One region of the Stenotrophomonas sp. AC248 genome, then DNA from elsewhere that is predicted to be linked to it. Evidence: riboswitches for the same ligand, from Rfam matches in the RefSeq annotation. Region 1 holds a riboswitch; the other holds the start of a gene.

Region 1 (5,407 bases):
GGATGACGGCTTACCGCTTGGCCAAGTCCATCGACGTGAAGCAGACGCGCATCGGCGAGATCATCGCGGGCAGGCGCAGCATCACCGCCGACACCGCATTGCGACTGGCGCGCTTCTTCGGCACCAGCGAGGCCTTCTGGCTCAACCTGCAGATGGCCTACGACGCGGCGAAGGCCAGGGACGAACTGGCCGACGTCCTGGCGCGCATCGAGCCATACCACCACGCGGCCTGAGCGGCCGCCATTCCCCTCCCCTTGCTTGCCGCAAACGCGTGGATGGCCTCCCGCACCCGGCACCCCGTGCGACGGACATTGCTGTCACGTGCGTTGCATCGTCCATGACCTTCCTTCGTTGGCGCGACGCCCCTTGACCACCGCCCGCCTTCGGCCTACCTTGTGCGAGCCGAAGGTATCCATCTCTTCATGCAGATGAAGGGATGGGTTTAAACGGGAATCCGGTGAAGGCGCCTCGTGCGCCCATTCCGGAGCTGCCCCGCAGCGGTGAATGGAAACGAATCCTGCCAACAGCACTGGGCCCCGGCCTGGGAAGCGGCAGGTACTAGGTGGGCGTTCGCGCCCGTGTCCATCAGCCCGAATACCGGCCCCGGCCGGGGGACACGACCGTCCCCTGATTCGACCTGGAACGTCCGCGGGGAGGTTGCCGGGGCCTGCCGCCATGCCGCCCGCGTGGCGCTGCCCCCGTGCGTCCGCTCCACGACATCCGGTTCGCCCGCGGGGGCGAAGGTCGCTGGCGGGGCGGACACGGCAGCCATGTCGTGCACGGCGCGCGGTTCCTTCGTTCCTCAATGCCGCTACTGCAATGAGGACACGTTCCATGACCACTGTTACCAACCTGGGGTTTCCCCGCATCGGCGCCAAGCGCGAACTCAAGCGTGCGCTGGAAGCGTTCTGGTCCGGCGAAAGCAGCGCCCAGTCGCTGCAGGACACCGCCAGCGGCCTGCGCGAGCGCCATTGGCAGCTGCAGCGCGAGGCCGGCGTCGATGTGCCGCCGAGCAACGACTTCAGCTTCTACGATCAGGTGCTCGACGCGGCCTTCCTGTTCGACGCCATTCCGGCGCGCTACCGCGCCCTGGCCGACGCCGAACCGCTGGCCGGGTACTTCGCCATGGCCCGGGGCGTGCAACGCGACGGCTATGACCTGCACGCGCTGGAAATGACCAAGTGGTTCGACACCAACTACCACTACCTGGTGCCCGAACTGCAGGCCGGCCAGGGCTTCGCGCTGCGTGGCGACAAGCCGCTGGCCGAATACCGCCAGGCCAAGGCGCTGGGCATCGAGACCCGCCCGGTGCTGATCGGCCCGGTGACCTTCCTGCTGCTGTCCAAGACCACCGACGGCAGCCGCGCACTGGACCTGCTTGACGCCCTGCTGCCGGTGTACGTGCAGTTGCTGGGCCAGCTGAAGGACGCTGGCGCGCAGTGGGTGCAGCTGGACGAGCCGGCGCTGGTGCAGGACCTGGACGAGGCCACCCGCGCCGCGTTCACCCATGCCTACGCGGTACTGGCCGAGGCGGCGCGGCCGAAGGTGCTGGTGGCCACCTACTTCGGTGCGCTGGACGACAACCTGCCGCTGGCCGCCTCGCTGCCGGTGGATGGCCTGCACGTGGACCTGGTGCGCGCCCCGGAGCAGCTGGATGCGGTGATCAAGGCGCTGCCCCCAGGTCGTGTGCTGTCGGCCGGTCTGGTCAACGGTCGCAACATCTGGCGCACGCATCTGGACATCGCACTGGTGCTGGCCCGTTACGCGCACGGCCACGTGGGCAGCGATGCGCTGTGGCTGGCCCCGTCGTGTTCGCTGCTGCACAGCCCGGTCGACCTGGACCTGGAAAAAAAGCTGGATGACGAACTGCACAGCTGGCTGGCGTTCTCCAGGCAGAAGCTGCAGGAGCTGCGCGTGCTGGCCGATGCCATCGACGCCCCGGCCCGCGCCGAGGACACGCTGGCGCACTCGCGTGCGTGCATCGAATCGCGCCGGCGCTCGCCGCGCGTGCACAAGGCCGCAGTGGCCGCGCGCCTGGCCGCCCTGACCGCCGCCGATGCGCAGCGCCACAGCCCCTACCCGCAGCGCCACCTGGCCCAGGCCGGTGCGCTGCAGCTGCCACGCTTCCCCACCACCACGATCGGCTCTTTCCCGCAGACCCTGGAAGTACGCGAGGCCCGCGCCAGCAACAAGTCCGGCAAGCTGTCCGACGCCGACTACGATGCGTTCCTGGCCACCCAGACCGAACACTGCGTACGCGTGCAGGAGCAGATCGGGCTGGACGTGCTGGTGCACGGCGAGTTCGAGCGCAACGACATGGTGGAGTACTTCGGCGAGCAGCTGGACGGCTTCGCGTTCACCAAGAACGGCTGGGTGCAGAGCTATGGCTCGCGCTGCGTGAAGCCGCCGGTGATCTTCGGCGACGTGACCCGTCCGCGGCCGATGACGGTGCGCTGGTCGCAGTACGCGCAGTCGCTGACCGACCGCCCGATGAAGGGCATGCTGACCGGCCCGGTGACGGTGCTGCAGTGGTCGTTCGTGCGCGATGACCAGTCGCGCGCGGACACCTGCCGGCAGATCGCATTGGCGCTGCGCGACGAGGTACTGGACCTGGAGGCGGCCGGCATCGGCGTGATCCAGATCGACGAGCCGGCCATCCGCGAAGGCCTGCCGCTGCGCCGCGCGCAGTGGCGCGAGTACCTGGACTGGGCGGTGGAAGCGTTCCGGATCAGTGCCAGTGGCGTGCGCGATGCGACCCAGATCCACACGCACATGTGCTATTCCGAGTTCAACGACATCATCCACTCGGTGGCGGCGATGGATGCCGACGTGATCTCGATCGAGACCTCGCGCTCGCGCATGGAGCTGCTGGATGCGTTCGTGCGCTTCCAGTATCCCAACGAGATCGGCCCGGGCGTGTATGACATCCACTCCCCGCGTGTGCCCGACAAGGAAGAGATGCTGGCGCTGCTGCGCAAGGCCGCCGAAGTCCTCCGGCCCGAGCAGATCTGGGTCAACCCCGACTGCGGCCTGAAGACCCGCGGCTGGAAGGAAACCCGCGCCGCGCTGGAAGCACTGGTGGCCGCCGCGCGCCAGCTGCGCGAGGAAACCGCCGACGCCAACGCCGCCTGACCCACCCTGTAGAAATGAGCCAAGGACCGCACCGCCGCCGTTGCCGGCGGTGCGGTCGACGAGACGTACATGACCACGCCCATTGTTACCCCGATCGACCGCCCCACCCTGTCCCTGCCCGACGGCCATACCCGGCTGCTGCTGCATTCGTGCTGCGCACCGTGCTCGGGCGAAGTGATGGAAGCCATCACCGCCTCGGGCATCGCATACACGATCTTCTTCTACAACCCCAACATCCACCCGGCCAGGGAATACGAACTGCGCAAGCAGGAGAACATCCGCTTTGCCGAAAAGCATGGCGTGCCGTTCGTCGACGCCGACTACGATACCGACAACTGGTTCGCACGTGCCCGCGGCATGGAGGCCGAACCCGAGCGCGGCATCCGCTGCACGATGTGCTTTGACATGCGCTTCGTGCGCACCGCGCTGTATGCGCACGAGCATGGCTTTCCGGTGATCAGCAGTTCGCTGGGCATCTCGCGCTGGAAGGACATGAACCAGATCAACGACTGCGGCCACCGCGCCGCCGCGCATTACCCGGGCATCCAGTACTGGGATTACAACTGGCGCAAGGGCGGTGGCGCCGCGCGCATGGTGGAGATCAGCAAGCGCGAGCAGTTCTACCAGCAGGAGTACTGCGGCTGCGTGTACTCGCTGCGCGACGCCAACCGTCACCGCCGCGAAACCGGCCGCGAGCGCATCAAGATCGGCCTGCTGTATTACGGGCAGGACAACGACGCGCCCACGGGCGATTGACGTTCGCACGCGGGGCCGCCACGCTGGTTGCCCCGCTTCCGTTGTGTTGGATCTGCCATGACCGCCGCCCTACCCGCCGATGTGGCCCTGCTGGTGATCGACCTGCAGCCGGACTTCATGCCCGGTGGCGCGCTGGCCTGCGAACAGGGCGACGCGCTGGTGGCCCCCATTGCCGACCTGCTTGCGCAGCGCCGCTACCGCACGGTGGTGGCCACCCAGGACTGGCACCCGGCCGACCACGCCTCGTTCGCCAGCCAGCATCCGGGGCACCTGCCGTTCGAGGCAATCCTGCTGCATGCGCAGCCGCAGACCCTGTGGCCGGACCACTGTGTGCAGGGCAGCGCCGGTGCAGCACTGCACCCGGGCGTGGACTGGACCGTGGCCGACCTGATCCTGCGCAAGGGCACGCGCCAGCAGGTGGACTCCTACAGCGCGTTCCGCGAGAACCACGGTCCGGACGGCAGCCGCCCGCCAACCGGGCTGGCCGGCTGGCTGCATGAGCGTGGCATCCGCGAGGTGCACGTGTGCGGGTTGGCGCGCGATTACTGCGTGCTGTGGAGCGCGCAGGACGCGGTGAAATCCGGGTTCCGGGTGAAATTCCTGTGGGACCTGACCCGTCCGGTGACCGACGCCAACGACGGCATGGTGCGCGAGGCGTTGGCGAAGGCGAAGATCGCGGTTATCTGACGGGCGACGCCGGGCGTCGGCCGGAACGGCGTACCGACCAACGGTCGGTACCTACCGGATGAAAGAACGATCGGCGGGTGCCGGCTGTGCGCTGGTAGTGCCGGCCGCTGGCCGGCTCCCGATACCGTTTGGAGCATGCGAGGAGCCGGCCAGCGGCCGGCACTACCCGCCATCCCAGACGACCCCGGGCGCCGGCCAGAAAGCGTACCGACCAACGGTCGGTACCTACCGGAACGCCGCGCCCCGGCGCGGGCCGGTCAGCGGAACACCACCGTACGATGCCCGTTACGCAGGATCCGATGCTCCACATGCCGGCGCACGGCGCGGGCCAGCACCTGCGATTCGGTGTCGCTGCCCAGCCGCACCAGGTCGCGCGGGGTCATGGCGTGGTCCACGCGGGCCACGTCCTGCTCGATGATCGGACCTTCGTCCAGGTCTTCGGTGACGTAGTGCGCGGTAGCGCCGATGATCTTGACCCCACGGGCGTGCGCCTGGTGATACGGCTGCGCGCCCTTGAAGCTGGGCAGGAAGCTGTGGTGGATGTTGATCGCCCGGCCCGCCAGCGCCTGGCACAAGCGCGGCGACAGGATCTGCATGTAACGCGCCAGCACCACCAGGTCGATCTGCTCGCGCTCGACCAGGTCGATGATCTGCTGTTCCTGCACGGCGCGGTTGTCGGCGTTGACCGGCAGGTGGTGGAACGGCACTCCGTACGAACCGGCCAACGCGGCGAAGTCGTCATGGTTGGACGCCACCGCCGCGATATCCACCTGCAGCTGGCGGCTGTGCGCGCGGAACAGCAGGTCGTTCAGGCAATGCCCCTGCTTGCTCA
Region 2 (5,407 bases), 320 kb from region 1:
GTCCAGGCCCGGCACGCCACTCCACGGGTCGTACAGGTCGCTGAAGGTCGGGGCCTTGAACGCGGTGCCGTAGCTGGCGTTGAGGCGGAACCCGCTGCCCAGCTCCAGGCCCCAGCCCAGGCTGCCGGTGGTGTGGTTGCCGAACTGCTCGTTGTCGTCGTTGCGCACGCTGGCCTGCAGGTGGTGCGCGCCGAAGCGGCCCTGGTACTGCACGAACACGCCGGTATTGTCGCGGCTGTCGACCAGGTAGCCGGCGCTGCTGCCGTCCAGGTTGTCCTGGCTCCAGTCCACGCCGGCGCTGAGCAGCTGGCCCTCGGCGATGCCCACGTCGGCCTGCACCGAGGCGCTGTTGCGGTGGGTCTGCGCCGCACCCAGCCAGGTGCTGCCGTTGTAGTTGTCCGATTCGTTGTCGGCACGCCCGACGTTGGCGGTCAGGGTGAAGCGCTCGCTGGGGGTGTAACGCACCTTGCCGCCCAGCACCTGCTGCAGCGTTTCCGAATAGTTGTAGTAACCGTCGTAGTGGTTCTCGCCTTCGGCGCGCAGCGCGGTCCCTTCCACGCTCAGCGCATCGGTCAGCGCGTAACCGCCGCGCAGGCTCATCGACAGGTTGCGGTAGCCGTCGCGGTCGGGCTCGTCGGCACCGCAGCCAGCGAAGGTCGCGGCATCGCCGCGGCACGAGTTGATACCGTCGGTGTGCTGGTAGGCGATGTCGGTGCCAAACCAGCCACGCGCGCCGCTGCCGCCGAAGCCACCGCTGGCTTCGCGCAGGCCGTTGCTGCCGCCGCCCACCTGGAAGTGCGGGGCGAAGGTGCCGGCGTTACGGCGGGTGAAGATCTGGATCACGCCACCGATCGCGTCGGCACCGTACAGGCTGGACTGCGGCCCGCGCACGATTTCGATGCGCTCGATCTGCGCCAGCGGCAGGTCCTGGATCATGGCCAGGCCCAGGTCGCCGGTGTTGATGCGCACGCCGTCCACCAGCACCAGGGTGTGGGCCGAGTTGGTGCCGCGCAGGAACAGCGAGCTCTGCTTGCCCAGCCCGCCACTGTTGTTGAGGTTGATGCCGGCGCGGCCACGCAGCAGGTCCTGCAGCGACGGCGCCTGGCTGCGCTCGATCTCGGCGCGGTCGATCACCTGCGCCGGGGAGATGCTGTCCTGCAGGGCGATCGGGGTGCGGGTGGCGGTGACCAGGACCTGGTCCAGCGCGGTCGCCTCGTCCTGGGCCGACGCCAGCAGGGGCAGGGCCGACAGCACGGCCAGGGAAAGGACTTGGATCTGCAGCTTCATCGATGACTCCATGCACCGCGCACGCCCGCGCGGCAAGGGGTGGGGATGATCGCGCTGCAGGGATGGATCGACGGTGGGCGGACACGCGCACGGCGCCGCTTGCCGCCGCCATGCCCGCCGCATCGCAACCAGTCGTCTTCCAGGCCGGTCTCCGGGCTTGCGGGCCGATGGCCAGGGCCATCGCACCCGGCGCCTTCCCATGCGCAAGCACAGTGGCGTAATGCCGGGTGTTTCCACGCTTACCGTTGCGGGGGCAGCGCCGGAGTGGCAGGCAAGGGTCTGCTGCGTCACCGGCTTCCCGTTTCAACCTGCCGGCATGCGCCGCAGGTCACCTGGAAGTGCGCGCAGTGTAGAGCAAAGGCCTGGCTGCGGCAGCCGGCGCGGCGGGGTGGCACGGAGCGAGCGGTTAGAATGCCCCTCGTTCCACGATGTGATGCCCATGACCCCTTCGAGGTTGCAGCACCGTTCCGCTCCATCCACCGCGCAGGCAGCGGCGTGATCCTGGACCTGATCCGCCACGCCAGCACCGGCCGTGACGGCCACCTGGACGGGCGCACCGACCCCGTGCTGGAAGACGGCAGTACCGACGCCCTGTGCGCACGCTATGCGGGGCTGCCCTGGCAACGCGTGGTGAGCTCGCCCCGCCAGCGTGCGCTGGCCACTGCCGATGCGCTCGCGTTGCCGCACGGGGTGGAAGTGGTGGCCGACGAGGAGTGGGCCGAACTCGACTTCGGCGACTGGGATGGGCAGGCGCTGCATGAGCTGCCGATGCAGGAGCTGTCGGCGTTCCACCTGGACCCGCACGCCAACCCGCCACCGCACGGCGAAAGCTGGGGCCACTTCGAGCGCCGCATTGCCCGTGGCCTGCACCGGTTGCTGGATGACCCCGACCCGCTGCCCACCCTGATCGTCAGCCATGGCGGCCCCTTGCGGATGGTGCTGTCGCAGGTGTGTGGCCTGCCGATGGCAATGTGCTGGGCACTGCGCATCGACCACGGCACCCGCCTGCAGCTGCGCGTGGAGCGCGAGGACGACCGCCTGTGGGGCGAACTGCTGGAACTGCAGCAGCCTTGATCGCGTGCGGTGCGCACCGGCTCTACGACAGCCGGTTGCGCGGTGAACAATGGGCGCATGGCGATGCGTTGTTCAAACCGGGGTCTCTGTACCCGGAGGCGCGGCAGAGCCCGGCTCTACGCGGTCTCGTCGTCCGGTTCGAACGGCGGCACGTCGTCGGCGTCGGCTTCATCATCGCGACGTTCGGCGGTGCGGTCGTAGACCGGGCCGGACGCCGGGGGTGCCTTTTTCAGCGGCTTGTCGGCAATGATGGCCTCGTACTCGGCCACCAGTTCGGTGCGGCGTGCTTCGGGCAGTTCCTGCCAATGGCAGTCCTGCAGCGCGCCTTCCAGCGAGTAGAGCAGGTTGAGGCTGGGCTTGAAGCCGGCGCGGCGCACCTTCACGAACGCGCCGACCGCGCCGATCGCGATCAGCTCCTCGGGCGTGCGCAACCCGACCTGGCGCAGCCAGGCTGCGCTCTTGGGACCGATGTTGCGCAGCTTGGTGCTCATCCCAGGGCCTCGACGAACACCGCGGCGATCGCCTCCAGGCCGGCCTGGTCGTCGGCGTCGAACCGCGCCAGCGAGGGGCTGTCCAGGTCGAACACGCCGATCAGGGTATCGCCGTGGACCAGTGGCACCACCAGTTCCGAGCGCGACGCCGAATCACAGGCGATGTGGCCGGGGAAGGCATCCACGTCTTCAATGCGCTGGGTCACGCGCTGGCTGGCCGCCGCGCCGCACACGCCCTTGTCCAGCGGGATGCGCACGCAGGCCGGCAGCCCCTGGAACGGGCCGACCACCAGCTCGGTGCCGTCGAAGAAGTAGAAGCCCACCCAGTTCAGGTGCGGCAGGGCGTGGTAGACCAGGGCCGACAGGTTGGCCGCATTGGCGATGCGGTCGCGCTCGCCGTGTACCAGTGCGCGGGCCTGGGCCAGCAGCTGGCCGTACTGTTCCGGCTTGCTGCCGGTGAGCGTGGAAGTATCGAACATGCCCGGAGTCTAGCAAGCAGCAGGCCGCGCCGGGACCGTCGATAATGCACCGCTCCTTCCCGATCCCGGCCGTGATGACCGCCTACCCGCTTCCCGCCCTGTATGTCACCGGTACCGATACCGGCATCGGCAAGACCTTCAGCAGCTGCGTGCTGCTGCACGCGCTGCGCCAGCGCGGTGGCACGGCGGTGGGGATGAAGCCGGTGGCCAGCGGCTGCGAGCGCACCGCGCACGGGTGGCGCAACGAGGATGCCACCGCGCTGCTGGCCGCCAGCCAGCCGGTGCCGGCCTACGCCGACCTCAACCCGTACGCGCTGCCCCTGCCGCTGGCGCCCGAGCTGGCCGCCGCCGACGCCGGCGTGCAGCTGGCGCTGGACCCGATCGAGGCGGCCTTCGGGCGGTTGCGCGCACAGGCCGACACGGTGGTGGTGGAGGGCGTGGGCGGCTGGCTGGCACCGCTGTCGGCCACGCTGGACCAGGCCCACCTGGTACACGCGCTGCAGCTGCCGGTGGTGATGGTGGTGGGCCTGCGGCTGGGTTGCCTGAACCATGCGCGCCTCACCGCGGCGGCGATCGCGGCCAGCGGGGCCACCTGCATCGGCTGGATCGGCAACGAGGTCGACCCGCAGATGGCGCGCATCGACGACAACATGACCATGCTGCACGACCGCCTTGCGATGCCGTGCCTGGGCCGCCTGCCCTTCGCGCCCGGGGCCGATCCGGCCGGGCTGGCCGGGTGCCTGCAGCTGTAACCGCGGGGCTTGGACTCAGGCATCGCGCAGGGCGCAGGCCAGCTGCCCCAGCGTGGCGATCGCGTCCACGTACGGCGCGTCCAGTTCCTGGCAGCACGACAACCGCAGGCAATGCCGGTAGCGCGCGCCGCGTGAGTACACCTGGCCGGGCATGAACACCACGCCGCGCGCCAAGGCCTGTTCGAACAGCGCGCCAGTGTCGATGCCGGCCGGCAACTCCACCCACAACAGGAAGCCGCCGGTGGGCTGGGTGGCCAACGTGCCGGCCGGGAAGTGCTGGGCGATCAACGCGCGCACGCGTCGCACCTGGTCGTTGTACAGGCGGCGCAGCGTGCGCAGGTGGTGCTCGTAGCTGCCCGCTTCCAGGAACGCGCCCACGGCCTCGCCGAGCAGGCGCGGCTCGGCCCCGGTGGACTGGAACTTGAGCAGCTGGATGTCGGCGGCGAACCGCCCTGCGTCCAGCCAACCGATGCGGTAGTCCGGCGCCAGTGTCTTGGAGAAGCTGCTGCACACCATTACCCAGCCGTCTTCATCGAAGGATTTCAGCAGCGGCGCCAGCGGCTCCTGGAACTGCAGTTCGGCATACACCGCGTCTTCGATGAGGGGAATGCGGTAGTGGTTGACCAGCGCGGCCAGGCGCTGCTTTTCGGCCACGGGCATGGTGCAACCGAGCGGGTTGTGCACGGTGGGCATGGCCACGATCGCACGCAGCGCACCGCGTTCCAGCTGCGCGGCCACGGCATCCACGTCCAGCCCACGGCGCGGATCGGTGGGCAGCTCGATGGCCTTCAGGCCCAGATTGCTGAGCAGCGGGTACAGGTTGAAGTAGGACGGCGCCTCGATCCCCACCGCATCCCCGGGCCGCGTCACCGCGCGCAGGGCCAGCTGCAGCGCTTCCATGGCGCCATGGGTGAGGACCAGGCGCTCGGTGCTGGTGTGCAGGCCCAGCCGTGGCCCGCGCCGCACGATCTGCTCCAGCAGCCGGGTGGCCGCATTCGGGCGGGCATAGGTTTCCACCATGCCGGCGCGGCGCAGCACCTGCGCGGTACTGCGCGCCAGTTTGTCGCCGGGATAGAAGCGACGCCCGCGCGGGCCGGCGAAAGCCAGGTCGACGATGCCCGGTTGCTGCTGCGCGGCCAGCACCCGCGCCATCATCAGCTGTTGGGCCTGGGTGGTGGCCAGCGACGGCGCCTGGCGCAGCGAGCGGGTCGGTTCGGCCAGGCGCGGGCTGACCACGAAGCCGGCCTTGGGCCGCGGTACCACCAGGCCGGCATCTTCGAGCTGGCGATAGGCAGCAATGACGGTGTTGAGGCTGAGCTGGCGC

Evidence for each region. Region 1 has a riboswitch for cobalamin ahead of metE (5-methyltetrahydropteroyltriglutamate--homocysteine S-methyltransferase). Riboswitches for the same ligand answer to the same signal wherever they lie in the genome.
Region 2: it holds a riboswitch for cobalamin, as region 1 does, so the genes downstream of both, btuB (TonB-dependent vitamin B12 receptor) here and metE (5-methyltetrahydropteroyltriglutamate--homocysteine S-methyltransferase) in region 1, are expected to answer to the same signal.

What each region holds. Positions count from the first base shown of each region.
Region 1 covers NZ_OZ409840.1:218,166-223,572, reverse strand. The annotation lists gene ACZ0AE_RS00955 (HigA family addiction module antitoxin) at 1-233, shown strand, start outside; cobalamin riboswitch at 389-620, shown strand; gene metE (5-methyltetrahydropteroyltriglutamate--homocysteine S-methyltransferase) at 835-3,132, shown strand; gene ACZ0AE_RS00945 (epoxyqueuosine reductase QueH) at 3,202-3,888, shown strand; gene pncA (bifunctional nicotinamidase/pyrazinamidase) at 3,946-4,575, shown strand; gene purU (formyltetrahydrofolate deformylase) at 4,833-5,407, opposite strand, start outside.
Region 2 covers NZ_OZ409840.1:537,436-542,842, forward strand. The annotation lists gene btuB (TonB-dependent vitamin B12 receptor) at 1-1,287, opposite strand, end outside; cobalamin riboswitch at 1,413-1,638, opposite strand; gene ACZ0AE_RS02420 (histidine phosphatase family protein) at 1,699-2,361, shown strand; gene ACZ0AE_RS02425 (TfoX/Sxy family protein) at 2,478-2,852, opposite strand; gene ACZ0AE_RS02430 (GAF domain-containing protein) at 2,849-3,331, opposite strand; gene bioD (dethiobiotin synthase) at 3,406-4,083, shown strand; gene ACZ0AE_RS02440 (aminotransferase-like domain-containing protein) at 4,099-5,407, opposite strand, start outside.